3 regions of the Brevibacterium sp. 1718 genome follow, and region 3 is predicted to be linked to each of the others. Evidence: predicted binding sites of a transcription regulator. Region 3 holds the regulator's gene; each other region holds the start of a gene.

Region 1 (10,421 bases), 1.6 Mb from region 3:
ATGCGGATGATCATCGCGGCCGCAGACGTCTCGGTCGCCGCGGCGAGGACGATGGAGAACGGCAGCTGCAGCACCGCTGCGGCGACGGTGAGCAGGACGACTCGTCGGCGTGCGCGGCGGTCTGGACGGTCCGGTCTCATTCTCCGATCGTAGCGACCCGGACCGGACGCCGTAGTCATCCTCGGGGAGTATCTCCGCCCACCTCGGTGAGAGTACGCGGTCAGAGGATGACGTCGACGAGTCCGAAGTCCCGCGCCGCCTTCGCGTCGAGGACGAGGTCGCGATCGAAGTCACGGTGGATCTGCTCCGGGGTCCGACCGGTGCTGTCGGCGAGCATCTCTTCGACGTCCCGCCGTTGCCGGACGATCTCGTCTGCGGCGACGATGAGGTCGGGGATCGTGCCGCGCGCTCCTTCGGCATGCGGCTGTCGCAGCACGGCGCGGGCGTGGGCGAGCATGGCCCGCTGGCCGGGTTCTCCGGCGGCCAGGAGCACGGCCGCATCGGCGACGGCCTGCCCGACGCAGGTGGTGGCCACGGGCGCGCCGATGTGGTGCATTGCGTCGAAGATCGCCGTCATCGCGGTCAGGGAGCCGCCCGGGGAATTGATGTACATGCTGATCGGCAGGTCCCGGCTGCTCGAATCGAGGTGGAGCAGCTGCGCGATGATCGTGTTCGCCACCCCGTCGTCGATGGGCACGCCGAGGTAGACGATGCGATTGCCGAGCAGATGCGAGTAGACGTCGACGATCTTCTCGCTGCCACCGGTTCGGTCGACGACATTGGGGATCGTGTACTGGCTCATCGGCTTCCTCCGATCTGAGCTCGCAGGTCGGACAGGGAGTCGATGACGCGATCGATGAGTCCGTACTCGATCGCCTCCTCTGCGGTGAACCACCGGTCGCGCAGGGAGTCTTCGAAGATGCGGTCGTAGGTCTTTCCGGTCGCCTCGGCGATCCGGTGCAGGACGGTGTCTCTGACCGATCGGAGGTCATCGCCCTGGAGTTCGATGTCGGCGGCGGCTCCGCCGATTCCGCTCGATCCTTGGTGGAGGAGGATGCGAGCGTGGGGCAGGGCGAGGCGTCGTCCGGGCGTTCCCATGCTGAGAACGAATTGTCCCGCCGAGGCGGCCCACCCGAAGGCGATCGTGACCACGTCGTTGGGCAGAGCGGCGATGGTGTCGGCGATCGCGTGCATCATCGGCACGGAGCCTCCGGGAGAGTTGATCCACAGGTGGATATCGGAGCGCGGGTCCTCGGCGGAGAGGAGGACGAGTCGGGAGATGATCTCCATTCCGTTCTCGTCGCGCAGTTCGCCGTTGAAGACGACGGACCGGTAGGCGTAGAGCATTCGCTGGGATTCGGGGATCGCGGTGGCCGCGTCGGCCTCGTCGGAGTCGGAGAACATGGACGGTGTGGTTGCGGGGCGTGTATGCATGTCTCAACTGTGCGACCCGGCGGCAGCGAACCGGGCGCGGATCCGCTGGAAGCGGGACCGTGCCGCTGTGAGCGGACGGCACCGGCGGCTGAGGCTCCGGTGGCCCTTGACTCTTCGACCGGGCCCGGACATAGGATCGGCCGCATGAGCACACAGCGAGAGCACGCCGCTCGACTCATCGATGCGCACGGCCGCACCTTCGCCGCGGAGGCTGCGATCACTCTCCGGGACAAGCCGGCCCCGCTGTGGCAGCTGCTCGTCCTCAGCCTGCTCCTGTCCACGCGCATCAGCTCCGACATCGCCCTCGCGAGCGCGCGCGAGCTGTTCTCGGCGAAGTGGAGGACGCCGCAGCGTCTGCGCGCGAGCACGTGGCAGCAACGGGTCGATGCGCTCGGTCGAGGCGGATATCGGCGCTACGACGAGAGCACTGCCACCCGTCTGGCCGAGGCCGCCGATCTGCTCATCGACCGCTGGGACGGGGACCTGCGGAAGCTGCGCGATGAGGCCGAGGGGCAGCCTGGTCGGATTGCGAGGCTGCTGCAGGAATTCACCGGCATCGGTCCGACCGGAGCGTCGATCTTCCTCCGAGAGGTCCAGCAGGTTTGGCCCTCGGTGAGACCCGCCTTCGACCCGCTCGTCCGCAGGGGCGCAAAGACGGCCGGGCTGCCGGAGCAGGACGAGAAGCTGACCGCATTGGTCGGTGACGACGACCTCGCCGGCCTCGCGGCCGCGCTCGTGCGTCTCGCCCGAGATCCGGACCTCGCCGCCGACGCAGAGGACTGAGACCTCCGCACAGGCCCGCGTGTTAGCATCGACGCACTGGTTAGGGGGCGAGATGATGGCGAATATGTGGCTGACTCTGCAGCTGCTCGTCGTCGTGCTCTCTTCCGACCTCGACTCGGTCGTGCCCCAGTCCCCCACTCATCTCATCGTCCTGGCTCTCCTCGGTGCGGCCCTGCTGACGCCGATCGCCGCATGGGCGAGCATGGCTCTGCTGCGTGTGCTCTCGCTGTCGTCGCGTCCGCCGGCTCTGCCGAGCACGCGCCGAAGCATCCGCGAATTCCGCATGCCGGAAGAGCCCGGAACTCCAGGTACGGCCCTGCCCAGAGCCCCCTCTTCCGTCGTTCACGCCATCGCCTGAACGACCTGTTCCGTCCGGAACGCCTCCCCCGCCTCGGCGCGGGCAATTGTCACGGTGATGGCCTGCAACGGCCCAATCAACCGCGCCTCAGTGCGCCCTGTCCGAAGGACACTCACCCGTGAACATCTACGAATTCCTGCCCATCCGCCTGCTCGTCGAGGCCGCCTACACGGTGGTCACGGGGATCAGCGACATTCTCGAACCGCTCGCCGGCGGCTTCAGTGCCGCCCTGGCCGTCATCGTGCTCACCGTCCTGGTCCGCGCCGTGCTCATCCCCGTCGGGGTGTCCCAGGTCAGGGCAGGCATCACTCGGAAACGACTGGCCCCGAAGATCAAAGAGCTGCAGACGAAGTACAAGAAGCAGCCCGAACTCATGCAGCAGAAGCTCATGGAGCTGTACAAAGAGGAGAATGCCTCCCCCTTCGCCGGATGCCTGCCGGTGCTGGCACAGACCCCAGTGCTCATGGCCGTCTATGGCCTCTTCATCAATGCGACGATCGGCGGGCACGCCAATGAGCTGCTCGGGCATACGCTCTTCGGCCTGCCTCTCAACACGAGCTTCGTCAGACTGCTCGGCGCCGGCGATCTGACCGGCACCGCGATCACGGTCTACCTCATCCTCGTCGTCCTCATCGCCGTCGTCGCCGGGTTCTCCCGACACCTGCTCACCCCGGCCACACCCGAGACCCCGACCGCTCCCCCGACGAAGACCGGGGCAGATGCTCCGGCGATGCCGGATCTGTCAGGAGTGATGAAGACCCTGAGCTTCATGCCCTTCCTCACCGCGATCTTCGCGCTCTTCGTCCCCTTGGCCGCCGCTCTCTACCTGGCGACGACGACCACGTGGACGCTCGGCGAACGGCTCGTCCTCAACCGCCTTCTCGGCGCGAACGATCCCCAGCCCGAGCAGTCCTCTGCCACCCGCGGCTGACCCGGGACGCGACGCTGCCCGCAGCAACGACAGAGCCCGGGACGAAAGAACGGAATCTTTCGTCCCGGGCTCATTCCGGTTCGAACGCGTCACTCAGGGGCGACGGCCGGTACAGGGCCGCCTCGGTGATCAGGCGATGATCGGCTCCGGGCGGGTACCGGCCACGACCTTGAGTGCGCCGTCAACGACCGTGGCACGCACGGTGCCGCCCTCATCGACCGCCTCGGTGACGAGGAGATCGGCGATGCGGTCGTCGAGCTCGCGCTGGATCGTGCGACGCAGCGGACGGGCACCGAACTCGGGTTCGTAGCCTTCATCGGCCAGCCAGTCGAGAGCCTCTGCCGAGACGTCGAGGGCGATGCCCTGAGCCTCGAGGCGCTGCTTCGACGCGGCCAGCTGGTGATCGACGATGGACCGCAGCTGCTCGCGATCGAGCCGCGAGAACATCACGGTGTCATCGATGCGGTTGATGAACTCCGGCCGCATGAACTCCTTGAGGCGACCCATGACCTTGGCCTTGAGATCCTTCTCCGCGTCTCCCGCAGCCCCGGAAGCGAAGCCCAGCGGAGTGCCGGACATGAACTCGGAACCGAGGTTCGAGGTCATGATGACCACGGTGTTGCGGAAGTCGACCGTGCGGCCCTGACCGTCGGTGAGTCGTCCGTCGTCGAGGACCTGCAGCAGCAGGTTGAACGCATCCGGGTGGGCCTTCTCGACCTCGTCGAGGAGGATGACCGAATACGGGCGACGGCGGACCTTCTCCGTCAGCTGCCCTGCCTCGTCGTAGCCGACGTAGCCGGGAGGAGCACCGACGAGGCGGGACACCGTGTGGCGTTCGCCGAACTCGCTCATATCGAAACGGATCATGGCCGACTCGTCGTCGAACAGGGTCTGCGCCAGAGCCTTCGCCAGCTCAGTCTTGCCGACACCGGTGGGGCCGAGGAAGAGGAAGCTGCCGATGGGACGGTTGGGATCGGCCATACCGGTCTGGCTGCGGCGGATGGCGCGCGACACGGCGGTCACGGCTTCGTCCTGTCCGACCACGCGGTCGTGGAGGACCTCTTCCATGTTCGCCAGTCGTGCCTTCTGGCTCTGCGTCATCCGCGCTGCCGGGATTCCGGTGGCCCGGGAGACCACATGCGCGATCTCCTGCTCACCGATGATCGCCTCGGCGGCAGCGGTCTTCACGGCCTCCGCGTCCGGGTTCTCGGCGGATTCGATCCGAGCGGTCACCTCGTTGATCTCATCGCGGACACGGCCGGCACGCTCGTAGTCCTCGACCTCGATAGCGGACTTCTTCTCCGCTTCGAGTTCGGAGAGATTGAGCTTGAGCGCGTCGATATCGACCGCGGGTCCGCGCCTGAGCGACATCCGGGCGCCCGCCTGGTCGATGAGGTCGATGGCCTTGTCCGGCAGGAACCGGTCGGTGATGTAGCGGTTCGACAGCTCCACGGCCGCGCGGACCGCCTCTGCGGTGTAGGTGACCTCGTGGAACTCCGCGTACCGATCCTTCAGCCCGTCGATGATCGTCACCGCGTCCTCGACGCTCGGCTCGCCCACGGTCACCGGCTGGAAGCGACGTTCGAGAGCCGAATCCTTCTCGATGGTGCGGTACTCCTTGAGCGTGGTCGCGCCGATCATGTGCAGATCGCCGCGGGCCAGTCGCGGTTTGAGGATGTTGCCGGCGTCCATCGAGTTCGCCTCGCCGTTGCCGCCGGCGCCGACGAGGGTGTGGAGTTCATCGACGAAGACGATCATGTCCCCGTCGTCGGCGATCTCGTTGAGCGCTCCGGTCAGGCGCTCTTCGAAGTCACCGCGGTAGCGCGTGCCGGCGAGCATTCCGGGCATATCGAGCGCGATGATGCGCTTGCCCTGCAGCTGCTTGGGAACTTCGCCCGAGTGGATGGCCTGAGCGAGGCCTTCGGCGACCGCGGTCTTGCCGACACCGGCCTCGCCGAGGAGAACCGGGTTGTTCTTCGTCCGGCGGGCGAGGATCTCGATCGTCTGTTCGATCTCCTCCGAGCGGCCGATGACGGGATCGAGTTTGCCTTCGGCTGCGAGCTCGGTGAGGTCCGTGCCGAACTTCTCCAGCACGGATTCCTGACCGTCCTCACCTTCGGCCTCCTGGCCGGGGTGCATGCCTGCGGCTTCGGCCGCCTCGGCACCGGCCTGCAGTGCAGCCTGGGTGACGCCTGCCTGGGCGAGGATCCGACCGGCGGGCATCTCCTGGTTGAGCACGAAGGCGAAGAACATGTGTTCGGGATCGATGTAGGTCGACCCGAAGGCTCGCGCCACCTGGTAGGCGTCGAGCAGGGCGCGCTGGGCCGAACCGGTCAGCGTGGGCGTGGAATCCGCCTCGGTGTCGGTGCTGGCCGGAAGGCGCTCTTCGATCGCATGGGCGATGGCCTCGGGATCGGCGCCGGCCTGGCGCACGGCGGAGATTCCGGGTTCGGAATCGACCATGGTGCGCAGGATGTGGAGCGCGTCGACCTCGGACTGACCGTGTCGTCCTGCGAACTCCGCGGCCGCTTCGATGGCCTCGTGGCTGCGCTTGCTCAGCAGTCGGTTGATGTCGACGGAACGGCCTCGGCGGGCTCCGGTCTGCCCCTGGAGGAAACGAGCGAGGAACTCGTCGAACGAGTCTCCGCCCGAGCCTGCGGGTCCGAAGAATGTGGCCAAAGCTGACCTCCTCTTTCAAAGTTGAGCGTATACGACTCAATCAACAGGTGCATGCAGGCATATATTCCCACCTGTCGACCGCCCGACGACGGAGTGTGAACAACATCACCGTCGAGAAATGCATTGAATGCATTTCTGCATTTGGTGCAAATTTGCAAGAGGTGCATAATTTTCTGGTGAGTTCCGAACCGACCGAATCCCTGCGCGAGCGCCAGACCCGTGAGCGCCGTGCGTCCATCCACGCCGCGGCCGTCGATCTCGTCTTCGATCATGGACTCGACGAGGTGACTGTGGCTCGGATCGCGGAAGCTGCAGTGGTCTCGACGCGCACGTTCTTCAACTATTTCCCTACCAAGGAGATGGCGATCGTCGGACTGACGACCTCTGACGATATCGCCGCCGCTCTGCAGCGATTCATCGAGGACTTCGAGCCCCGGCGCGAGCGTCTGGTGGAGGATCTCTCCTTCACCATCCGCGCCGCGTTCGAATTCCTGCTGCCGCGGTCGGCGAACAAGCAGAAGCTGCGCGCGATCCAGGCTCGGCATCCGCACCTCGGCATGCTCAGCATGGAGACGAAACGGCACTACTCCGAGCAGATCATCACCGGCATCCGCCGGCGGATCGAACGTCGCGGAATCACCTTTGCCGATGACGACACCGCCGCACGGGCCACGCGGATGCTCGCGCAGCTGTGCAGCATCCCGCTCGAGCACGCTTTCGCCTCCGCGCGATTCGACACCGAACACGAATTGGACGACGAACGGGTGGACCAGGCGTTCACCTCCTCGATCGAACTGTTCCTGACCCTCTTAGAAAGGCTGAAATGACCACTACCGCCACCGAGCCCGCTGCCGAGAAGCAGCACGGCGCCGAGGAGGAGCCGGAGATCGAGACCTCGTCGGTCATCCTGCTATTCACCGGCCTGATGCTGGCAATGTTCATGTTCTCGCTCAACCAGACCATGCTGGCCACGGCCCTGCCGACCATCGTCGGTGACCTCAACGGCGTCGACCAGATGCTGTGGGTCTCGACGGCGTTCATGTTGGCGTCGACGATCATGATGCCGATCTACGGCAAGTTGGGCGATTCGTTCAACCGGAAGAAGATCTTCATCTTCGCCATCTGCATGTTCATCCTCGGTTCGATCGTCGGCTTCCTGGCCCACAACATGGCCGTCCTCATCACCGCACGCGTCATTCAGGGCCTCGGCGGCGGCGGTCTCATCATCCTCTCGCAGGCTCTCATCGCCGCGGTTGTGCCGGCGCGCAAACGCGGCCCGTATATGGGCATCATGGGGGCGAACTTCGCGGTCACCTCGGTGGCGGGACCGCTGATCGGAGGCTGGATCACCGAGGGTCCGGGCTGGCGCTGGACATTCGCTCTCAATCTTCCGTTCGGCGTGCTCGCGCTCATCGCCGCCATCCTCTTCCTCAAGGTCCCCAAGTCGGATCGGTCGGTCAAACGCCATGTCGATGTCGCGGGCATGATCCTCATCGCCGAATTCACCTCGGCACTCATCCTCACGACTTCGTGGGGCGGGCATCAGTACGACTGGGACGATCCGATCATCATCGGACTCATCGCCATCGCCGTCATCAGCGCCGTCGTCTTCGTCTTCGTCGAACAGGCTGTGCCCGAACCCGTCATCCCGATGTTCGTGTTCAAGGACACGAACTTCGTCCTCTGCACGATCGCCGGCATGTGCATCGCCATCGGCATGTTCGGCGTACTTTCGTACATGCCCACGTTCCTGCAGATGGCCCACGGGATCGAAGCGACCAAGGCCGGGCTCCTCATGGTGCCCATGATGGCCGTGATGCTGCCGAGCTCGGTCATCATCGGCTTCGTCGTCTCGAAGACGGGACGGTACAAGTGGTACCCGGTGCTCGGCAGCGCGATCGTCGGCGTCGCCCTCTTCCTCATGGGGACCTTCGTCACGGCCGATCAGAACGTTCTCGTCGTCATCGGCTGCCTGTGTGTGCTGGGCCTCGGCCTGGGACTGTCGATGCAGATGCTCGTGCTCATCGTCCAGAACTCGTTCCCGGTGGCGATGGTCGGCACGGCCACGGCGTCGAACAACTTCTTCCGGCAGATCGGCGGCACGCTGGGCATGTCGCTGATCGGTTCGCTCTTCACCTCGCGGCTGGCATCCAACCTCGAGGACGGCATCAAGTCCCTGGGACCCCAGGGCGCCCAGGCGATGAAGGGCACGGGGTCGAACTCACTGACCCCCGAAGTGGTCAAGTCGCTGCCCGATCCGATCCACTCGATCATCGTCAATGCGTACAGCGATGCGCTGGTGCCGATCTTCCTGTGGGTCTGCCCGCTGGGAATCATCGCGGCAGTCATCCTCATGTTCGTTCGTGAGAAGGCTCTGGCCACGAAGATCGATGCGGGCGCCCCGACGGACCATCAGCGTGAGGTCGTCGCGACCGACAGCATCGCTGTCGTCGAACAGCCTGGTTCGCTGGCCCCCTCGGGCACGAGCTCCGTCAGCGATGAGATCGAGTACGAGACGGCAACGCGAGGTGCCGAAGACTACTCTCTGCGGCCCCGCTCGCCCAAGCACTGATACGCACGTCTACACAATGACAGCGCAGGCCCCGCAATTGCGGGGCCTGCGCTGTATCGCGGCCGGAGTCTGTCCGCGACTGCCGCGGAACTAGCCTTTCGAAGGCCATCCGTTCGGCTCACACCCCTGCAGGCCCTTCGTCTGCTGCTGCATGAGCGGTGCGGTCTTGCCCGGTCCGGGGCAGGATTCGTGGCCGTGGCCGAGAGCGTGACCGACCTCGTGGTTGATGAGGTACTGCCGGTACTGGACGATATCGTCGAACTCCTCCGTGGCGGAGACCCAGCGCTTGGCGTTGAGGATGACGTTGGGTCCATTGCGGCATGAGAGCTTGCCCAGGGTCCGCAACGGCAGGCACATCTCGTCGACGGTATCGGGGCTGGCGATGGAGATCATCGTGTCCTGGCCTTCATCGACGAGCTCGATGGAGACGTCGTCCATGTCCTGCCAGCCGCGCTCGTCCTGGAGGGTCTTGATGATGAAGTCGCCGGCCTCATCGACGTCGATGGGCAGGTTGTCTTCGACGCGCAGGGCGACCTTGAACGTCTTGCCCTCGTCGCGGTTGGGTCCGGTCTCCTCTTTCGGCCGGTCCCATTTTCCGCTGCCATGATCGTCGATATCGCCTTCGCTCACCCCGGCGGCTCCCGCGTCGTCGATGCTCGAGGTCTCGGTGGGCTCGCTGGTTTCGGTGGCTGAGCCGCTCGGGCCCGGCGAGGCGGCCTGCGTTTCGACTGCCTTCGGAGTCGGCCGGGTCTCTTCGTCGGCGGCGGGCGCGCAGGCGCTCAGCCCGACGATCAGCGAGACAGCGGCAAGCGAGGTCAGGGTGCGGAGGCGTGGACGGGAGACAAGACGGGTTCGACTGAGCACGCCTGTGAGTCTATCTCCTGCCGATTCATCGAGAAACGGGCTGCTTGTCGAGAAACGTGCGCACACACCCGTGTCTCGACACTCAGCCCGTTTCTCGGCGAGTGATCAGAACTCGAGGATGCCGCCGGGCCCGCGCAACCTGGCACGCAGACGACAGTCCGGTCCCTCGACCACCGCGGTGTCACCGGCCCCGAGTACCTCGAGCACCTGTCGCGCCGCCTCGGGCTCCGGCGATTCCACACGGAAATCGAGCAGTTCGAGGGCGGGCAGGGCCGCCTCGGCGGGATGGACGGATTCGCCCCAGTCGATGAGGAACGGCTGCGCACCATCATGCGGCAATGGAGATCGGGTGGTCAGTCGCCATTCGAGGCGGTCGCCCTCGGCGGTGTCCCGAGCCATGTCCTGGACCTCGCCGAAGTCGATGCCCGCGGTGTTCGCGGCCGCGATCTTCGCGAGGAACGCCGGCGGATGGATGGCCCAGGTCTGCAAGGTCGGCTCGGCGGCCAGATGAGCGTCGAGCGGCAGGGTGCCGTCGGCGGGCGGCTCCTGCTGCGGGTCGGGGCCGAGGATCTCGAGGTAGGTGTGGGCTCCCTCCGGCCAACCATTCGGGGTGAGTCCGAGCAGATAGTTCGCGGTCCCTCGCCCCGGGTGCGAACCGCCGGGAACCGCGCGCAGCCCGGTGGCCTCTTCCACGGCGGCGACCCCGGCGTCGAGGTCGGGCACCGTGATGATGAGGTGGTCGAGCTGCGCAGGAATAGTGTTCAGAGAGTCCATGATCCACCCGGACCTTTCAGATGAGC
Region 2 (10,421 bases), 190 kb from region 3:
AGAAGGGCATCGCCGAACTCTCCGGATTCGACGCCACCCAGCCGCTGTCGGGCATGCGCTGCCTGTCGCGGGAGGCCTTCGACGCGGCCCTGCCTTTCGCCGCCGGATGGGGCGTCGAGGCGGCCATGACCATCGATGTCGTCAACGCCGGGCTGCGCGTGGAAGAGGTCGAATGCGACCTCCACCACCGCGTCACCGGTCGCGATCTGAAAGCCCAGCTGCACCGTGCCGCCCAGTACCGCGACGTCGCCCGCGCGATCCTCGTCCGCCGCCTCCGCGCGAAGCGGAAAGGCGGGGCACCAGCCGGCGGCGTCTCCTCCACCCCCGCCGATTCCGGGTCGTCCGAATCCACGCAGAATTCCTCCGACCCACACAAGGAGACCGGCAAGTGAGCCTCAACCGTTTCGCGTACCTCGGCCCTGAGGCCACTTTCACCGAGGCGGCCCTGCTCAGCTTCCTCGACTCCCGGAACCTGCGCGCCGAAGCCACGACTCATCCGATGCGCAATGCACCCTCGGCACTCGACTCGGTGCTCGAGGGTGACTGCGATGCCGCGGTCGTGCCGATCGAGAACTCACTGGAAGGCGGAGTGCCCGCCACGATCGATGCGCTCACCGAGAACGGGCGTCTGCAGATCATCGCCGAGGTGGTCGTGCCCGTCCGCTTCGTCCTCGCCGTCAAGCCCGGCACCACCAGGGAGGAGATCTCCTCCTTCGGTTCGCACCCGCACGGCGAGGCGCAGGTGCGGGCGTTCATGAACGAGAACTTCCCCGAAGCCGTCTACCTGCCGACGTCCTCGACTGCCGCGGCCGCCAGGGACCTGGCCAATGACGCCGGCGACCATATGGCCGCTGTCTGCCCGGCCCTGGCCGCGCAGCGCTATGGACTCGAGATCGTCGCCGAGGACATCGGCGACCGCAAAGACGCCGTCACCCGATTCGTCGTGGTCACCCGCCCGGGCCCTCTGCCCGCCCCGACCGGCGCGGATAAGACGACCGTCGTGGCAGCCCTGCGCTCGGACCGGGCGGGTTCGCTGCTCGAACTGCTCGAACAGTTCTCCAGCCGCGGGATCAATATGTCCCGCATCGAATCCCGGCCGACCGGTGACGGGCTGGGCCTCTACCAGTTCTCGATCGACCTGCTCGGACACATCCATGAGGCACGGATGGCCGAGGCCCTACAGGGTGTCCACCGGGCGGCCCTCAAGCTGCACTTCCTCGGCAGCTACCCGAGCTCCGACGGAGCAGTGGTGCCGGTCGACCCGACGACGACGGACGAGTCCTTCGCCGCAGCCGCCGATTGGCTGGAACGCACCCTCGAAGGCTGATGGACACCGGCCGAAACTGCGCCCGACTTCGGACCGCCTGCTCCTCTTCACACCGGGAAAATCTGCAATACTGAAACTTACTGGTAGGTAAGTGTGCGCAGATTGCCAGATTCCGGTCGGTTCTGGGCAATCTGCGCACACTTAACGTCGGTTCACTAGCCGACAGAGACGACAGAGGAGTCGACGATGAGTTCTTTCGACAGCACGGGCTCGCCCCACGCCCCTGGTGACGGCGGAGACAGCGCCGGACCCGGTGATCGTTCCTCCCCGGATCGCCGCTCCCCCGATGCGATCATCGTGGGTGCCGGACTCGCCGGTCTCGTCGCCGCCCATGAACTCACCAAGGCCGGCAAGCGCGTGCTCATCCTCGACCAGGAGAACCGCGCGAACCTCGGCGGACAGGCGTTCTGGTCCCTCGGCGGACTCTTCCTCATCGACTCTCCCGAGCAGCGGCGACTGCGCGTCCACGATTCGCTCGAGCTCGCCAAGGACGACTGGGCCACCTCGGCGGGATTCGACCGGAATGAGGATCATTGGCCCCGGAAATGGGCGGAGGCGTACCTCGAGTTCGCGGCCGGGGAGAAGCGCCAGTACCTGCGTGACCTCGGCTTAAGCCTGACACCGATCGTCGGTTGGGCCGAACGCGGTGGGTCCGGGGCGGGTGAACACGGCAATTCCGTGCCCCGTTTCCACCTCACCTGGGGCACCGGCCCCGAGGTGGTCCGGGTCTTCCGCGAACCGGTCGAGACCGCGGAGGCCGCCGGACTCGTCGAGTTCGCCTTCCGTCACCGCGTCGACGAACTCATCACCGAGGATGGGGCCGTCGTCGGCGTCCGCGGGCGGACACTCGCCCCCAGCCACACGGCCCGCGGAGTCGAATCGAACCGCGACGAACTCGCCGACTTCGAACTCCGAGCACCCGCCGTCATCGTCACCACCGGCGGCATCGGACACAATTTCGACCTGATGAAGAAGTACTGGCCGGTCGACCGCCTCGGCGAGTTCCCGGACACGATGCTCGCCGGAGTGCCCGCCCATGTGGACGGGCGGATGCTGCAGATCGCCGAGGATGCCGGAGCCAGCCTCATCAACCGGGACCGGATCTGGGCATACACGGAGGGCATCGAGAACTGGAATCCGATCTGGCCCGGGCACGGGATCCGCATCATTCCGGGACCGTCGTCGATGTGGTTCGATGCCGAAGGCAACCGGTTCCCTGCGCCGAACTATCCGGGCTTCGATACGAATCGGACGATGCGCACGATCCTTGAGACCGGACACGACTATTCGTGGTTCGTGCTCAACGAGTCGATCATCCGCAAGGAATTCGCGCTCTCCGGTTCGGAGCAGAACCCGGATCTCACGGAGAAGGACATCCGGATCACGCTCGATCGGGTGCGCTCCTCCGATGCGCCGGGACCGATCGAGGCCTTCAAGAAATACGGCTCCGACTTCGTCGTGGCCGAGACCACCGAGGAACTGGTGGCGGGAATGAACGAACGCTCCCGCGGACCGGTCATCGATCACGACCACCTCGTTGAGCAGATCCGGCAGCGGGACCGGCAGACCGAGCACGCGTTCTCGAAGGACGCGCAGGTCCAGGCCATCCACAATGCGCGGTCCTATTTGGGCGACAAGATCGTGCGCGCGGTCAAACCGCACAAGATCCTCGACCCGGCACACGGTCCGCTCATCGCCGTGCGTCTGAGCCTGCTCTCGCGCAAGACCCTCGGCGGGCTGGAGACGAACCTCGACGGGCAGGTGCTGGCGGGATCCGGCGCTGGTGAAGAGGGAGATCGCGAGGCTGAGCGCACACCGATCCCTGGCCTGTACGCAGCCGGCGAGGTCACCGGTTTCGGTGGCGGCGGAATGCACGGATACAACGCGCTCGAGGGAACGTTCCTCGGCGGGTGCATCTTCTCCGGCCTGCGCGCCGGACGCGCTGCCGCCGAGCAGGCAGGCCGTGCGGTGGCATCTGTGCGACCGGAAGACGGGTCTGCACGAGGCGAAGGAGCGCACACATGACCGGCAGCGCGCGTTCAGCCCTCACCGTCTTAGTCACCGGTGGCACCTCGGGAATCGGTCGAGCCGTCGCCGAGGCGCTGGCGGCGAAAGGCTGCACAGTGCTGGCAACCAGCCGGAATCCCGACCGCATCTCCCCTGCCGACCGGATCCCCGGTGTCAGCTATCTTCCGCTGGACCTCGCCGACCCGGATGGTCCGGACCGGCTGGCCGCAGAGCTCGAGGAGCTCGGCCTGCTCGACGGCATCGACGCGCTCATCAACAATGCCGGTGAGAGCCAGTCGGGTCCGTTCGAAGAGCTGCCGGCCGAGGCCATCGAACGGCTCTTCCGCACGAACGTGTTCGGACCCGTTCGACTGAGCCAACTCGTCCTGCCCGGGATGCGTGCGCGGCGGGCGGGACGCATCATCATGGTCGGGTCGATGCTCGCCAGCTTCCCTTTGGCCCACCGCAGTTCGTATTCTGCGGCGAAGGCGGCTCTGCGCGCTTTCGCCACGGCGGCTCGGCAGGAGCTCTCACCCTTCGGCGTATGGGTGAGCACCGTCGAACCGGGATCGATCGCCACGGGTATCGGGCTGCGGCGGACGAAGTACCTCGAAGAGGGTTCGCCCTATACGCAGGACGTGACGACGATGCTCGAGCACCTCGACGCCAATGAGCGCGGCGGCATTCCGGCCGCCAAGGTTGCGGCCACGATCGTCGATGCGATCATTGCGCCGAGGCCGCGGGAGTTCTACGCCGTCGGCAGCAGAGCACCGCTGCCGTTCCTGCTGGGGCGTGCGCTCCCGCGCGAACTCGTGTCGAAGATCGTCGCCGCCCAGCACGGGCTCAAGCGGTAAGCGTCTCAGTCGCCGGGTCCGGCGGATTGCTGTACCGCTGGTGTCCGGTTGAAGCGCTGAACCTGGTCGCTGGGGGCCCAGCGCCCTACTGCAGGCGGGACGGGATGAGGTGCTGGGTCGTCGAGATGCCGAGCACCCGCTGCTGCCGGGACAGGTTGTACGTCCGATCCGACTGCAGGTATCTGACGAGGAAGAGCTTCGCGCGGTCCCCGCGCTTGAACACGCCCTTGATCTTGAGTCCGAGCTTCGCCGACACCAGCGCCTTGTCCTTCGCGACACCCTCGATGACGACCTGGTCATAGCCCATCCGAGCGAAGTGAGTGACCACAGCCTCTTTGAGCCGGTACGGAATCGGATCACCGATATTGAAGGGACCCGCCGCCGACGGCACGTCGAGGCAGGCGAGCGCGGCCCGCACCACATTGTCGACATGCGTCAGGGTGATCTTCTGCCTGCCGCCGCCGGGCAGCCGCAGCACACCTCTCTTCGACATCCGCGACAGGAACGGCATGAGCATCGTCTCCCCCGGACCGTAGACAGCCGCGGGACGCAGGATCGCAGCATCGGGACGGAGCCTCATGACGAGTTGCTCGGCGAGAGCATGGGTGCGAGAGTACGCGTCGGCGAAGTCGTTGGGGTCCTTCGGACCGGCTTCCTCCCACAGCTCGGCGTGGGGTTCGGACTCGGAGTACACCGTCGTCGAGGACACGTGCACGATGCGGGCCTTCGGAAACGCATCGAGGACATGACGTGTGCCCGTCACCTTCACGTTGTAGAGAGCGTCGTCATCGGCGCTGACGGAGGCGATTCCGGCACAGTGGAAGACCGCGGTCACATTCTTGGCCAGGGAGGTCACCGAAGCGGACGCAGGTTCGGTGATGTCCCAGTGTTGGAAGTTCACCCCGGGGATCTCGGGATCTCGCCGGGACAGCGCGTAGACCGTTTCGTCCCTTTCGGCGAGCGCCCGTGCAATGGCACCACCGATGAAGCCGCTGGCTCCGGTCACTATCACCGCCACGAGGTTCCCTCTCTCATCTTCACGCCCACCGCCTCAGCGGCGGTGCTGCCACTGCGGCTCCCTCTTCGTCAGGAAGGCGTCGATCCCTTCCTGCGCATCGGCCGCGACGGCATTGTCCGCCATCACCTGCGACATCCGCGCATAGGCGTCGGCCACAGGCAGCTCCCGCTGTTCGTAGAATGCGGCCTTTCCTAGGGCAACTGTAGCCGACGAGGCGGACGCGACTTTGAGAGCCAATTCCAAGGTGGCGGATTCGAGGTCGGCGTCGGCGACGACATCGGAGACGAGACCGAACTTCAGCGCATCCTCGGCGGTCACGAAATCACCGGTCAGCAGCATCCGCATCGCCTGCTTCGCCGGCACCGCACGGGAGAGGGCCACCATCGGAGTCGAACAGAACAGACCGATCTTCACTCCCGGAGTTGCGAATCTGGCGGACTCGGCGGCAACGGCCAGATCGCAGGTCGCCACCAGCTGGCAGCCGGCCGCCGTGGCCACGCCCTGCACCTGCGCGATGACCGGCTGTGGGATGGATCGGATGAGCTGCATCAGTCGGGCACAGGCGTCGAACGTGGTCTGCTGCGTCTCCAGATCCGCCCCGCGGATCTCGGTGAGGTCATGACCGGAGCTGAACACATGACCGGCGGTGATGAGGATGACCGCGCGTACTTCGGTACGCTGCCCCACCTCGGTGAGGGTGTCGATGAGGTCTTCCATGACCGTCAGCGACAGCGCGTTGCGCGTGGACGGCCGGTTGATCGTCACGGAGACGACTCCGTCGTCGAGCTGCGCGAATACAATTGATTCCGACATAGCCTCATTCTGCCAAAGGTCGCCGGGCCCGGCGCGGAATCTGCGCAGACGATTTCCGCCCGCCTCCGGACACATCTGCCCCGGTGGGAGCGATTCGGAGGGACTGGCATGACCACACTGCTGATGATCATCGGATTCGGTGCCGCCACCTCGGTGGTGGTCGGATTGGGGCAGAAGCTCAAGCTCCCGTGGCCGGCGCTCATGGTCCTCATCGGCATCGCCGGTGCGTTCATCCCCACCTTCGCCGAGGTGGCCATCGATCCGGAGCTCGTCCTCCCTCTCTTCCTGCCGCCCCTGCTCTTCGCCGCCGCACAGAAGACATCGTGGGCGCTGTTCGCGATCCGGTGGCGCACGATCCTCGGCATGTCCGTAGCTCTCGTCGGTGTCACCGTGGCCGCCGTCGCCGGGTCCGCGGTCTTCCTCGTCCCCGGAATCACCATCGCCGCGGCCATCGCGCTCGGCGCCATGCTCGCCCCACCCGACCCAGTCGCTGTCGAAGCCGTGGCCAGCACCGTGTCGATCCCCCGCCGCATCATGTCGACCCTGCAGAGCGAAGGCCTGTTCAACGATGCCGCCTCCCTGGTCATCTTCCAGACCGCGATGGCCGCGGTATTGGCCGGCACCGAGGTGGACTACGCAGATCTGGCCGTGTCGTTCGTCGTCTCCGCCGTCGTGGCGATCATCGTCGGCCTGGTGCTGTCCTTCGCCGCCTGGTGGGTGATGGAGAAGATCGATCACACGATCGCTCGGTCCTCCCTCATGCTCGTCCTGCCCTTCGGCGTCTACCTCGTGGCCGAGCACTTCCACGCCAGCGGGGTCATCGCCGTCGTCGTGGCCGCCCTCGAAGTGCGGCGCCGCGATGTCGAGGGGAACTCGGCGGAGCGGGTGACGCAGAACTCGACGTGGCAGGTCCTCGAGATGCTCATCACCGGAATCGCCTTCGGACTCATCGGCCTCGATCTGCGTCTCATCGTCGAATCCGAACACGCCGACCTCGGGCGAGCGCTGCTCGTCGGCGCGCTCATCGCTCTCATCGTCGTCGCCGTCCGCTTCGTATGGCTGCTGCTCGGCACTGTCATCGAACGCAAGAGACGCGAGGAGGATCCGGATGCCGCACCGTTGAGCGTCCGCGATGCCACGCTGATGACCTGGGGCGGGATGCGCGGCCTCGCCACGGTCGCCTTGGCGCTGTCGATCCCGGCCACGACGAGCTCCGGTGCCCCGTTCCCCGGGCGGTCCTATGTCGTCGTCGCGGCCGCGGTGGTCCTGCTGGTCACTCTGGTGCTGGCGGGCCTGAGCTTTCCGACCGTCGTCGCTATCCTCGGCATCGACGACGAGGCGGAGAAGGAACATCAGGCGACCAGGGACATCGCTCTGCGTGCCTACAAGGCTGCGATGCGCGAGATCAAGAACGATGACAGTCTGCCCGACGACGTCATCGAACCCCTGCGGGCGAGGTTCAAAGTCCTGCACGATCAGCTCAGCGGAACCACCGATGACCAGGCGAGCTCGGAGCAGGCGATGGCGTTCAAGGAACACCGGGAGCAGATGCTGGCCGTGCAGAAGAAGGCCATGCAGTCCGCCCGTGCCGAGGTGCTCAAGGCCCGGCGCGAACGCGGCACCGATCCGGAGATCGCCGACCGCGTGCTCCACCGCTTCGACCTCCAGTCGGTCATCACGAGGTAGAGGCGGGCCGGTCCCGACCGGGCGGGTTTCCGAGCCGGCCCCGGCTGGGCAGGGACACGTATCCGAGCGGGCCGCCTCGGCGAGATTCTTCTCGATTTTCAAAGTTGAGCGGAATAGACTCAACTTTGTCGGTGTTGTTCTTTTCGAGAGCTGAAATCAGCACAGAATTTGAGAAGGAGATGCGTACATGGACGCACAGATGACAACCAAATCCCGGGAGGCGCTGCAGACTGCGGTCAACGACGTCGTCGCCCGGAAGAACAATCAGATCGAACCGGCCCACCTCGTCGCGGCCCTGCTCGGCCAGCCCGATTCGCTCGCCGCGACCCTGCTGACGAAGGTCGGTGCCGACCCGCAGACCGTGCTGCGGTCCATCGAGTCCGTGATCAGCGGGTTCCCCACCGTCAGCGGATCCTCCGTCAGCCAGCCGGGACTCTCCCGCGCCGGCCTGGAGATGATGAACCTCGCGCAGGAGGAGATGACGGCCCTCGGCGACCAGTTCGTCTCGACCGAACACCTGCTGCTCGCCGCTGCGGCCGGCAAGGACGGCGCCGGTGAGGCGCTGCGCGCGAATGGGGCCAACAGGGACGCGCTGCTCGCGGCCCTGCCCGAACTGCGTGCCGGAAAGAAGGTCACTTCGGAGAACCCCGAGGAGACGATGCAGTCGCTGGAGAAGTTCGGCATCGATCTCACCGCCGTCGCCCGGGAAGGCAAGCTCGACCCGGTGATCGGCCGCGACAAAGAGGTTCGCCGCGTCGTCCAGGTGCTCTCGCGGAGGACGAAGAACAACCCCGTCCTCATCGGTGAACCCGGCGTCGGCAAGACCTCCGTCGTCGAAGGCCTGGCCCAGCGGATCGTGGCCGGAGACGTGCCCGAATCGCTGCGCGACAAGACGCTCATCAGCCTCGACCTGTCCGCCATGGTCGCCGGGGCGAAGTACCGCGGTGAGTTCGAGGAGCGGTTCAAGGCCGTGCTCGAGGAGATCAAGAACGCCGACGGTCGGATCATCACCTTCATCGACGAGCTCCACACGATCGTCGGTGCCGGTGCCGGCGGAGACTCCTCGATGGACGCAGGCAATATGCTCAAGCCGATGCTCGCCCGCGGTGAGCTGCGGATGATCGGTGCCACCACGTTGGACGAGTACCGCGAGAACATCGAGAAGGATCCCGCTCTGGAGCGCCGGTTCCAGCAGGTCTTCGTCGGTGAGCCCAGCGTCGAGGACACGATCGCGATTCTGCGCGGGCTCAAGGAACGCTACGAAGCTCACCACAAGGTCTCGATCAACGACGGCGCCCTGGTCGCGGCCGCAACGATGTCGAACCGGTACATCACCGGCAGGCAGCTGCCGGACAAGGCCATCGACCTCGTCGACGAGGCGGCTTCCCGCCTGCGGATGGAGATCGATTCGGCTCCGGTCGAGATCGATGAGCTCCGCCGCGCCGTGGACCGCCTGAAGATGGAGGACATGGCCCTGGCTAAGGAGACAGACTCCGCGTCGATCGAGCGGTTGAGCGCCCTGCGTGCCGATCTCGCCGACAAGGAGGAGGAGCTGCGCGGACTCGAGGCCACCTGGGAGTCCCAGCGTGCCGGCCTCAACCGGGTCGGTGAGCTGAAGACGAAGCTCGACGAGCTGCGTTCGGCCGCCGAGAAAGCTCAGCGCGACACGGATCTCGAGACCGCGTCCCGTCTGCTCTACGGCGAGATCCCTGCCGTGCAGAAGGAGATCGCCGAGGCCGAAGCCGCCGAGGCCCAGGCCGAGGCGGGAGCGAATTCCGATCAGATGGTCTCGGACAAGGTCTCGAGCAACGACATCGCCGAGGTGGTCTCCTCGTGGACGGGCATCCCCGCCGGACGCCTCGTCCAGGGCGAGGTCGAGAAGCTGCTGGGAGCCGAGGGCATCCTCGGTGAGCGTCTCATCGGGCAGAAGAACGCCGTCGCCGCGGTCTCCGACGCCATCCGCCGTTCGCGGGCCGGGGTCGCCGACCCGGATCGCCCGACCGGTTCGTTCCTGTTCCTCGGACCCACCGGCGTCGGCAAGACGGAGCTCGCGAAATCTCTCGCGGACTTCCTCTTCGACGACGAGAAAGCCCTGATCAGGATCGATATGAGCGAATACGGTGAGAAGCACACCGTGTCCCGCCTCGTCGGTGCACCTCCGGGCTACGTCGGATACGACGAGGGCGGCCAACTCACCGAGGCGGTCCGCCGTCGCCCGTACTCCGTCGTGCTGCTCGACGAGGTCGAGAAGGCGCACCCGTCCGTGTTCGACATCCTGCTGCAGGTCCTCGATGACGGTCGGCTCACCGACGGTCAGGGACGCACGGTCGACTTCAGGAACACCATCCTGATCCTGACCTCGAACCTCGGTTCGCAGTTCCTCGTCGACAAGAGCCTGTCGACCGAAGAGCAGCGGTCCAAGGTGCTCGATGTCGTGCATGCGACGTTCAAGCCCGAGTTCCTCAACCGTCTCGATGACATCGTGCTCTTCGACGCGCTCAGCCAGACCGAGCTCGCGTCGATCGTCGATCTGCAGATCTCGCACATGTCGCGACGGCTCTCCGACCGTCGAGTCTCGCTCGAGGTCACTCAGGGAGCCGAGGACTGGTTGGCGCTCGAAGGCTACGATCCGGCGTTCGGTGCCCGGCCGCTGCGCAGGCTGGTCCAGCGCGAGATCGGCGACAAACTGGCCCGCGCTCTGCTCGCCGGGGACATC
Region 3 (10,421 bases):
CTCGAGCGCACCAAGGCTCCGTTCCACGCAGTCATGAAGGACGCCGGTGTCTCCGTCAGCGACATCGACCACGTCGTCCTCGTGGGCGGTTCGACCCGTATGCCCGGCGTCTCCGCCGTCGTCACCGAACTCACCGGAGGCAAGGAGCCCAACAAGGGCGTCAACCCCGATGAGGTCGTCGCCATCGGCGCCGCCGTTCAGGCCGGTGTCCTCGTGGGTGAGCGCAAGGACGTCCTGCTCATCGACGTCACCCCGCTCTCGCTCGGACTCGAGACCAAGGGCGGCGTGATGACCAAGCTCATCGAGCGCAACACCCCGATCCCGACCAAGCGCTCGGAGACCTTCACCACCGCTGAGGACAACCAGCCCTCCGTGTCGATCCAGGTCTTCCAGGGTGAGCGTGAGTTCACTCGCGACAACAAGAACCTCGGCACCTTCGAGCTGACCGGTATCGCTCCGGCTCCGCGCGGTGTGCCGCAGATCGAGGTCGCCTTCGACATCGACGCCAACGGCATCGTCCACGTGTCGGCCACCGACAAGGGCACCGGCACCGAGCAGTCGATGACGATCACCGGCGGTTCCGCACTGCCGAAGGAAGACATCGACCGCATGGTCCGCGAGGCCGAGGAGCACGCAGAAGAGGACAAGAAGCGCCGTGAGGCTGCCGACGTCCGCAACAATGCGGAGAACCTCGCCTACCAGACCGAGAAGCTGCTGACCGACAATGCCGACAAGCTGCCGGAAGAGCTCAAGACCGAGATGCAGGGCGATGTCGACGCCGTCAAGGAAGCCCTCAAGGGTGAAGACGACGACGCCGTGAAGAGCGCCTACGACAAGCTCGTGGAGAACCAGCAGAAGATCGGCGAAGCCATCTACAGCCAGCAGGGCGGTGCCGAAGGCGCCGAAGCTGCCGGTGAAGGCGCAGCCGATGCGAGCGCAGACGACGATGTCGTCGACGCCGAAGTTGTCGACGATGAGGATGAGGAGAAGAAGTAATGACTGCCGAGGGCAACGACAAGTCGTCCGAGGAGCCAGGCTTCACCTTCAGTGACAAGCGCCGGGTCGATCCGAACACCGGTGAGGTCCGTCCCGAGGCCGACGCCCAGTCGGCCTCGGCCGGGGCCGGCGAGGAGCCGACCGCGGACCCGAATGCCGAACAGGCTGCCGCGGCCGATGCCAGCGACCTCGGTGTGGACATCCCGTCCGATGCCTCGGGTCTCGAGGACATCGAGCCGGAGGCCGAGCCCGAACCGGGTTCTGAGGCAGCGGGATACCTGGCCGACCTCAAGCGCATCAACGCCGAATATGCGGCCTACCGGATGCGGGCCGACCGCGAACGTGAGCGTGCGGCGCTCGGCGGCACGATCAAGGTCGTCGAGGCCCTGATTCCCGTGCTCGACGAGGTCAAGCTCGCTCGCGACAACGGCGATGTCACCGGGCCCTTCGAGACCCACGTGAACAAGCTCGTCGAATCGCTGAACAAGCTCGGCGTCGAACAGTACGGAGAGGTCGGCGACGAGTTCGATCCGAACATCCACGAGGCGCTCATGCAGCAGCCTTCGGATGAGGTCGAGAATCCGACGCTCTTCCTGGTCATGCAGCCGGGCTACCGGATCGGGGAGCGCATCATCCGCGCCGCCCGCGTCGGTGTCCAGCAGCCGGAGGACTGAGCAGCGACCATGATCGCCGAGGCGGCCGCCCGCCCCGCACGCCGGTTCACCGACGTGCGGGGCCGGGGAACCGCCTCGGCGGCGGTCCGGATCTTCGGGGCATCGCCCCGGGGATGCGGATTGTGAGAGGACAAGTGAATACCCTGATGACAGGATTGATTGGAAGGAAAGGAGGTGCCAGGTGAATACCGGACCTCAGAATGATTGGTTCGACAAGGACTTCTACAAAACCCTCGGCGTCTCCAAGGATGCTTCCGACGCCGAGATCAAGAAGGCTTATCGCAAGCTCGCGCGCAAGTATCACCCGGACGCCAACCCCGGTGATGAGAAGGCCGAGGAGAAGTTCAAGGAGATCGGCCAGGCCCACCAGGTGCTCTCCGACAAGGAATCCCGGGCCCAGTACGATCAGGTCCGTGCCATGGGCGGCGGCGCCAGGTTCAGCGCCGGTTCCGGTGGACCCGGCGGGGCTGCCGGCGGCGGATTCGACGACGTGTTCTCCGACCTCTTCGGAGGCGGCGGACGCACCCGGACCCGCACGACCTACGGCGGTGGGGGAGACGTTCCCCCGGACCTGGCGGATCTGCTCGGCGGATTCGGCGGAGGCTTCGGCGGTGGCGGCGGATACGGCGGCTACCAGCCTCCGGTCAAGGGCGGCGACATCAAGTCGAGCACGACGCTGTCGTTCACCGAAGCCATCGACGGCGCCTCGGTGAAGCTGAACATGCCCGGCGGGAAGCCGCTGACCGTGCGCACCCCGATCGGGGTCAAGGACGGACAGAAGATCCGCCTGGCCGGCAAGGGCAAGGCCAGCCCCAACGGCGGCGAGCCCGGAGACGTCATCCTCACCGTGCACGTGAGCCCGCACCCGGTCTTCACCCGCGATGGTGACAACCTGCGGATGGATCTGCCGATCAGCTTCGACGAGGCGGCCCTCGGCGCCGAGGTCAAGGTGCCGACTCTGGGCGGGATGCCCGTCAAGGTCAAGGTCGCACCGGGTACACCGTCGGGACGGACCCTGCGCGTGCGGGGCAAAGGTGTGAAGACGAAGAAGGGCACCGGCGATCTGCTGGCGACAGTCGAGATCGTGGCGCCGAAGAACCTGTCCAAGGAAGCCAAGCAAGCGGTCGAGTCGTTCAAGGCCGCCACTGAAGGTGAGGACCCACGCGCCGGCTTGCTGGACAAAGCCAAGGCCAGCTGAGGTGGTGAATCACAATGCACATTTCATCGAGTGCGGCGGTGTATGTCATCTCGGTGGCCGCGGATCTGGCGGGCATGCACCCGCAGACGCTGCGGCAGTATGACCGACTGGGTCTCGTCTCTCCGGAACGCACTGCGGGCCGGGGCCGGCGTTATTCCGGGAAGGACATCGCCAAGCTGCGACTGATCCAGCAGCTGTCGCAGGACGAGGGAGTCAACCTCGTCGGGATCAAGAAGATCATCGACCTGCAGAATCAGGTCGATGCGCTCAAGAGCCGCAACGAGGAGCTTGAGGACGAGGTTCGGGCACGCCGGTCGGTGCAGGAACGCGATGCGCGTGTCTTCGCGGCCGGAACCGTGGGCGGAGACGTCGTCTCGATCTCGAGGGGACGACGCCCACAGGGTCGCCCTGAGCCGGGAGCTCTGGTGCTGTACAACCGGTACCGACGCGGCTGATCCTGACGAGGCCCGACTGGGACGCTGAGAACAGCGTCGAGGCGGAGTGCGAACCGAACTTTCGGTGCGCACTCCGCCTTTTCGCGTTGCTCGACGAATCCAGTTCATTGCGGCGCAGAAAAGTACACGTGTTGTGCGACACTGACTCTGTGAACGAGAAAGAGAAGGTTCGACAGGTCGCCGACAGTGCCGATTCGGCGGCTCAGGAAGCCGCGGACAGCCGCTGGTTCGAGCGTGTGGCCCGCGCGGGCTTCATTGCCAATGGGTTGGTCCACGCGATCCTCGGTGCGACGGCCGTGACGATCGGCCTGGGGCAGGGCGGCGGCGAAGCCGACCAGGCCGGAGCGGTCGGACAGATCGCTTCACAGCCCTTCGGCCTGGTGCTGATCGTGATCTGCTTCCTCGGCTGTGCGCTGATGGCGTTGTGGTGCTTGGTCAACGCGTTCTTCGGTGCGTCGTCGCTGCGCGGTGCCGGAACTCGCGACCCGCAGGAGAAGCAGGGGAGGAAACAGTGGATCGACTTCTTCTCGACGGTCGGTTCTGCCATTGCCTATGTTGTGGTTGCCGCGACCTTCTCCCAGTTCGTCTTCGGCGGAGGATCGGACTCGGGCAAAGTGAGCTCACAGGCCTCGACGACCGTGGCGAAGGCCCCGGGCGGACTGTATATCCTCATGGCTGCCGGCGCCGTGATTGCGCTCATCGGCATCGTGTTCTGTATCAATGGTCTGCGCCGGAAGTGGAAAGATGAGCTTCGTCGGCCGCGCAGCGCGTTCACCCGCTTCCTCGTCGGATTCACCGGTGTTGTCGGGTATCTGGGCAAAGGTGCGACGCTGCTGTCGGTGGGCATCCTCATCGTGGTGTCTGCGGCGACCGGTGATCCGGAGGAGTTCACTGGTATCGACGGTGCGCTCAAGGGCATGCGCGATCAGCCGTTCGGGCCGTATCTGCTGTTGGCCGTGGGTCTCGGCCTGGTCCTCTACGGGGTCTTCCTCGCCCTGCGCTCGAGGTACGACCGCATGGAATGAGCTGTCTTCTGCTTTGTTGCAGCGAAAAGAAGAAGGGCGCGAACCCAACTGGGTTCGCGCCCTTCTTCGACTCACGCCCGCCTCAGTCGAGCCGGCATGTTCTCAAGTCGGTCGCTATCAGATCTCAGCGGGATCTTTGGCAACCTTCTTGCGGCGCATGGTCATGGCGACTGCAACTCCACCGATGAGGAGGAGGCCGGCGCCGCCGACCAGGCCGGTCAGCTCGGTACCGGTGCGGGGCAGGTCGCCGCCGTTGCCGGCGTCTCCGTTGTCGCCATCATCGTTTCCGCCGTTACCGTCTTCATTGCCGTCGCCGCCACCGGCGTTCGGGTCTTCCTCGACCGAGAAGTCACCGGTCAGTTCGTCATCGCCGCAGGTGACGGTGACGTCGTATTCGCCGACGTAGGCCGATGCGTTGGAGGCGCTGGTGCCATAGACGTTGACGTTGGCCTTGCCTTCGTCGTCAGCCTGGACGGTCTTTTCGAAGGCGGTGACGCTCGACTCGCCCTTGGGATTGACGAGGAAGCGGACGTCTTCACCGGGTTCGCAGTTCTCGACGGCGAGGGTAACGCCCTTGTCTTCCTTGACGAAGTCAGCAGGCGTGATCGACTCGGGGGAGACGGTCAGCTTGGCTTCTTCAACCGGAGCGGTGGGCTCTTCGGTTTCGTCTTCGGTGATGACGAAGTCCTGAGCCGGGGAGTTGGTTTCCGACTCCTGGTCGACGCCCCAGACGGAGTAGTCGCCGGCCGGAAGCGCCTCGTCGCCCTCAAACTTCAGGGTTGCGGAGATCTTTCCTTCGTCGTCGGCTTCGACTTCATTGGTCGCGAACGGCGACGTTGCGTTGCCGCCGACGACGGTGACCTTGCTGTTCGGGGTGAAGCCCTCACCGGTGACCTTGATGCCGTTCTCTGCGAACTCGCTCTCCGTGAACTTGTCGGCGTTGAGCGAGACCTTCGGGTCGACCTCGGGAGCCTCGGGCTCGTCTGTGTCGTCGACGACGGAGAAGCTCAGCCCGTCATAGGTGCGCTCCTCGCCATCGCGAGTGATCGTGACGGAGAAGTCGACCTTGCCGTTCTCGATGTCTTCGGCGGGCTGAGTCGAGTAGATGTTGTATTCGAAGGTATCGCCCTCAGCAGTTCCGGCTTCGCCGGTGAGCGAATCCGAGATCTTGTCTCCGGCTTCAAGACCGGTGATCGTGACGACGATTCCCTTGTCCTTGTTGGCGAGGTCCTCGGCGGTGATCTCCTTGGGGGAGGTTGTCACCTTCGCTTCGATGGCCTGCGCCTCAGCCTCAGGCGACTCCGAAGGAGTGCTCTCCTGGGCGTCGCCGGAGTTCTTGACGACAGTGTGCGAGTAGCTGTCCGAACCGGGAGCAGCGATGACTGGGGGTGCGGCCAGGCCGGTGATGGCGATGGCCACCGCGGGGGCGAGGGCGAGCTTCTTCATGTATTTCCTTAGAAAATTACAGGTGGGTGTGAAGTATTACGAATGTAACAGTAATGCAACATTCACCACACACATAGTTGTGGTCGTTTTGTTCAGCACTGACGTCGGCTCTGTTGCAGAGTTCATTCTTCATTCACCCTGAACACCCGGTTCGTCACAGACTGCAGAACAGAAGGAGGGGCGGCTCAGCGTGTGCTGAGCCGCCCCTCCCTCTCGATTCAGGTCATCCGCCTGGCTCGGATCAGAAGCTCGTCGGAGTCTGTCCGAACTTGTTCTTGCGGCCGGTCAGTGCGATCGCGGCACCACCGACGAGGAGGAGCAGGGCTCCCGTCGTCAGTCCACCGAGGTCGGCACCGGTGCGAGGCAGCTGGCTGCCGTCATCTCCACCGCCGTTGCCGGCATTGCCGTTGTCCCCGCCGTCAGATCCGCCGCCATTGGCGCCTTCGGTAACTGTGAAGGAGTCTTTCATGGTGTCGTCGCCGCAAGTTGCGGTTGCGGTGTACGCACCGACGTAGGCGGAGACATCCGACGAGGTGCCGAAGACGTTGACCGAGGCATTGCCTTCGTCGTCAGCTTTGACGGTGTTCTCATAGGCCGTGACGTTGATGCCCTTCGGGTTGACCTCGAAGTGGACATCTGCGCCGGGCTCGCAGTTCTCGACGGCGAGGGTGACGCCCTTCTTCTCGTTGGCGAAGTCCGCCGCCTCGATCGTCTTCGGTGAGACCTTGAAGGTCGCCTCGGCGGGAGCCTCGGTCTCACCATCGTCTTCACCGACAACGTTGATGTTGCCGTTGAGAGTCTCCGACTCGGTGCCTTCGCGGTCGATGGTGACGGTGAACGGAACCTTGCCGACCTCGAGGTTCGCGGGGTTGCCTTCGTACCAGAGGTGGAGCTTGTAGTCACCGTCAGCCTCTGCGGTCTCACTCTTGCCGGTGAGCGAGTCGGTGATCGTGTCGCCCTTCTTCACGCCGGAGACGGTGACTGTCACGCCCTTGTCCTTGTTGGCGAGATCCTCTGCGGTGATCTCCTTAGGATCGACCTTGAGCGAAGCATCGATCGGATCGACGGCGTCCTCGTCTTCGTCGGTGACGGTGACCTCGACGGAGTTGCTGGCGGTGCTGGTCTCATCGTCGATGAAAGTCAGCGAGTAGGTGCCGGCTTCGAGAGATTCGGGAGCGGTCACAACGCCTTCGACATCACCGTTTTCGTCAGCGCGCAGTTCGTCGGCCTGCGGTGCGGCGGCACGCTGCGTTGAGACAGCCTCGCCCTTGACGCTGACGGTTCCGTTCGGGGTGAACCCGGATCCGCTGAACTTCAGACCGTCCTTCTTGAAGTCCTCGAGGGAGATCTTCTTCGAGTCGACCTTGACGGTCGGGTCGACCTCGCTGGTTTCGTCGACGACGTTGATGGTGCCGTTGAGGGTCTTTGATTCCTCGTCCTCACGGTCGATGGTGACGGTGAAATCGACGGGGCCCTTTTCGAGATCCGCGGGGACGCCTTTGTAGTAGACGCTGAAGGTGAAATCACCATCGGCTTGCACAGTCTTCTCTTTGCCGGTTAGGCTGTCAGAAACTGTGTCGTCCTTTTCAAGGCCGGTAACAGTGACGTCGACGCCCTTGCTCTCGTCGGCGAGATCTTCTGCGGTGATCTCGTTTGGGGACACCGAGAGTTTGGCGTCGATCGGGGCGGTCCCGTCATCTGCAAACGGGGCGTACGAGAAGCTAGTTGTCTCCGTGACGCTTTGTGCATTCTTGCGCTCGACCTGAACGGCAAGGCTCTGCTGGCCGGAGGTGAGGGACTCGGCGCTCTTGGAGGAACGCAGCTTCAGGGTCGCGGTCGAACCCTGAGCGGTGACGGCAGGACCGGTCAGTCCGGACTTGGCGGCGACCTTGTCGCCCTTCTCGAGGCCGGTGACTTTGACGGTCACACCGTCCTCGTGGAGCTCCTCGGCGGTGACTTCACCCGAGGTGACCTGCACCGAGGCGTTGATGGGGTTGGCCTTGTCCTCGGACTTGTCGTCGTCCTTGGAGTCCTTGTCCTCGTCCTTGGGGGCAGGAGCGGGCTTCGGATCGACGTTCTTCGGAGGCTTCTTTGCCTCGTCCTTCCTATCCGCTTTGTCCTCGGCGGCCTTCTTCTCGTCCGCCTTCTTCTTGTCGGCGGCTTTCTTGGCAGCCTCGGCCTTTTCCTTGGCCTTCTTTTCGGCTGCCGCCTTCTCCGCGGCTGCCTTCTTCTCGGCTTCGGCCTTCTCAGCCGCGGCCTTCTTGGCCTCTTCCTTCTTCTTGGCTTCGGCCTTTGCGGCTTCAACCTTCTTCTGCTCGGCCTTCTGCGTGGAGGCGGACTGGGCAGACGTCGATTCCGCGGCAGCGACCGGGCTCGCGACAAGCCCGGTGAACGCGAGCGCGACTGCCGGCGCGAGGATGATCTTCTTCATTGGAGTGCCTTCAATCTCTGTGGCGAGGGGTGTGATACGGCACTCATCCTAGGTTCTGAGGGTTTTCCAAACTATTTCTGTACGTTTTGTTCAGGTTTAAAAGCGGTAACACTTAGGTGAATTTCTTTAACCGTTTCGTGACCTACTCGTCGGTAAAAGAATGGCTGTCAGTGCCGCCTCGGCGAGGGGACGCGTCGGCCGCGCGAATTCAGCGGTTCTGAGCTAGACCGGCCACGCCTCGGCGCGGATCTGCTTGCGCTGTTCGACGGTGGGGACGCGGACGGTCAGGGCGGAGGGGTCGACCTCCATCTCCAGGTAGGACGACTGTCCCAGCGGGTCTCCGTCGATCTGAATATCGACCTCGTCGCCGGCTTCGATGACGACCTTTCGGCACTTCCGGATGTTCGTGTGCAGCCCGCGTGAGGCTCGGCGGCCGGCGATCGATGCGAGCACGCCGACCCATTGGCCGAGGTTCTTCGGGCTGACGATGAGCACGTCGAGCATGCCGTCGTCGATGACGGCCTGCGGCAGCAGCTGGATGCCTCCCTGCAATCGGCCGCAATTGCCGCCGAGCACCGAACGCACCCTGGCCGAGATCCGATATTCGTCGTCGAACGTGACCTTGACGTGACTGGGTTTGCCGGTGAGCTTCCGCGATCCCGCTTCGACGTAGGCGAGCCATCCGAGGCGGGCCTTGAGATCGTCATTGGTATCGGCCATGACCGCGGCGTCGAAGCCGAGTCCGGTCATCACGGTGAAGACATGGGTATCGCCGTCGGGGGTGATCTTCGCCTTCCCCACGTCGATCTCCCGGTTGCGTCCCCACAGGGCGATCCGCAACGCCCATTCCGTCTTGTCGAGGACGAGGTCGATATTGCGGGCGAGCAGATTCCCGGTCCCCAGCGGCACGATCCCCAGCGGAGTGGAGGTGCCGGCCAGCGCCGAGGCGACCGCGCGGATGGTGCCGTCCCCGCCGGCGGCGATGACGACGTCGACTCCCTCGTCGAGGGCACGGACCGTGGCCCCCTCACCGGAATCCTCGGGGGTGGTCTCGAGCACGAGCGGAGGGTTCCATCCCTCGAATCGACAGATCGCCTCGGCGGTGGCGGCCAATTTGCGCACATCGGTCTTCGTGGGATTGACGATGAGCGCGGCACGGTATCGGGCAGCATCATCGACCGCCTCGTCGGAGAGGTTCGCCGGGTGGGCGTAGCGTCTCATCGTGTTGAGTGTGCGTCGCACGCCGTTGCGGCGGCCGATGAGGAACGCGGCCACGAGCACGGCGAGGGCACCGATGACGATGACCCAGGTCATCAGGGGGTCCAACTCGATGATCATGTCCCAAATCTACAGTGCCCCGGTCGTGTGCAGGCTGAGTGCCGAATGTCGAAAACACGCCCGGCCCGTTAAGCTGAGAGGGTGATCGATCTAGCGCTTCTCAGAGACAACCCGGCCCTGTTCAAGGCATCGCAGGAGGCTCGCGGGGCATCCGTCGAGCTCATCGACGAGGTCATCGCCGCCGATTCCGCTCGTCGTGCGGCCATCACCGCCTTCGAAGACGCACGTGCGGATCAGAAGTCGTTCTCCTCCCAGATCGCGAAGGCGCCGAAGGAGGACAAGCCGGCACTCATCGCGGAGGGCAAGGCGAAGTCCGAGGCCGTGAAGTCGCTGTCCGCGGAATCCGAAGAAGCCACTTTCGCCTTCGACCAGCTCGTGTCGAAGGTCCCGAACCTCATCATCGACGGCATCCCTGCCGGCGGCGAAGAGAACTTCGTGACGCTCAAGACCGTCGGCGTTCCCCGCGACTTCACCCCGGACGGCTTCGAACCGCTCGATCATCTCGAGATCGGCGAGAAGCTGAAGGCCATCGACACTCAGCGGGGAACGAAGGTCTCCGGCTCGCGTTTCCACTACCTCACCGGTTTCGGCGCGAAGCTCGAGATGGCTCTGCTCAACCTCGCCCGCGACGTCGCCGAGGAGGCCGGGTTCAGCCCGACCATCACCCCGACCCTGGTGCGTCCCGAAGTCATGCGCGGCACCGGGTTCCTCGGTGAGCACGCCGACGAGGTGTACCGTCTCGAAGCCGACGACCTGTTCCTCGTCGGCACCTCCGAGGTGCCCTTGGCCGGCTACCACATGGACGAGATCATCGACCTGACCGACGGTCCGCTGCGCTACGCCGGCATCTCCTCCTGC

What was found. Region 3 encodes HspR, which represses chaperone genes until heat shock. Its sites were predicted from a motif close to AAGTTGAGTCNNNNNGACTCAACTT; they were not measured.
Region 1: the regulator HspR is predicted to act here: its motif matches at 6,204-6,228, upstream of ACOZ9V_RS04660 (ATP-dependent Clp protease ATP-binding subunit).
Region 2: the regulator HspR is predicted to act here: its motif matches at 7,807-7,831, upstream of clpB (ATP-dependent chaperone ClpB).

Annotation. Positions count from the first base shown of each region.
Region 1 is NZ_CP186550.1:1,084,454-1,094,874, reverse strand. It holds gene ACOZ9V_RS04690 (sensor histidine kinase) at 1-140, opposite strand, end outside; gene ACOZ9V_RS04685 (ClpP family protease) at 221-802, opposite strand; gene ACOZ9V_RS04680 (ClpP family protease) at 799-1,404, opposite strand; gene ACOZ9V_RS04675 (endonuclease) at 1,579-2,217, shown strand; gene ACOZ9V_RS04670 (hypothetical protein) at 2,270-2,575, shown strand; gene ACOZ9V_RS04665 (YidC/Oxa1 family membrane protein insertase) at 2,694-3,506, shown strand; gene ACOZ9V_RS04660 (ATP-dependent Clp protease ATP-binding subunit) at 3,636-6,185, opposite strand; gene ACOZ9V_RS04655 (TetR/AcrR family transcriptional regulator) at 6,362-7,012, shown strand; gene ACOZ9V_RS04650 (DHA2 family efflux MFS transporter permease subunit) at 7,009-8,757, shown strand; gene ACOZ9V_RS04645 (DUF3152 domain-containing protein) at 8,848-9,621, opposite strand; gene ACOZ9V_RS04640 (VOC family protein) at 9,727-10,395, opposite strand; gene ACOZ9V_RS04635 (VOC family protein) at 10,383-10,421, opposite strand, start outside.
Region 2 is NZ_CP186550.1:3,854,623-3,865,043, forward strand. It holds gene ACOZ9V_RS17330 (glycosyltransferase family 2 protein) at 1-392, shown strand, start outside; gene pheA (prephenate dehydratase) at 389-1,327, shown strand; gene ACOZ9V_RS17340 (FAD-binding dehydrogenase) at 1,514-3,352, shown strand; gene ACOZ9V_RS17345 (SDR family NAD(P)-dependent oxidoreductase) at 3,349-4,188, shown strand; gene ACOZ9V_RS17350 (NAD-dependent epimerase/dehydratase family protein) at 4,274-5,206, opposite strand; gene ACOZ9V_RS17355 (enoyl-CoA hydratase) at 5,240-6,019, opposite strand; gene ACOZ9V_RS17360 (Na+/H+ antiporter) at 6,128-7,705, shown strand; gene clpB (ATP-dependent chaperone ClpB) at 7,893-10,421, shown strand, end outside.
Region 3 is NZ_CP186550.1:3,665,609-3,676,029, reverse strand. It holds gene dnaK (molecular chaperone DnaK) at 1-996, shown strand, start outside; gene ACOZ9V_RS16530 (nucleotide exchange factor GrpE) at 996-1,670, shown strand; gene ACOZ9V_RS16525 (DnaJ C-terminal domain-containing protein) at 1,852-2,868, shown strand; gene ACOZ9V_RS16520 (heat shock protein transcriptional repressor HspR) at 2,883-3,323, shown strand; gene ACOZ9V_RS16515 (DUF1206 domain-containing protein) at 3,473-4,348, shown strand; gene ACOZ9V_RS16510 (lipoprotein 17-related variable surface protein) at 4,466-5,794, opposite strand; gene ACOZ9V_RS16505 (hypothetical protein) at 6,036-8,225, opposite strand; gene ACOZ9V_RS16500 (diacylglycerol/lipid kinase family protein) at 8,448-9,563, opposite strand; gene serS (serine--tRNA ligase) at 9,645-10,421, shown strand, end outside.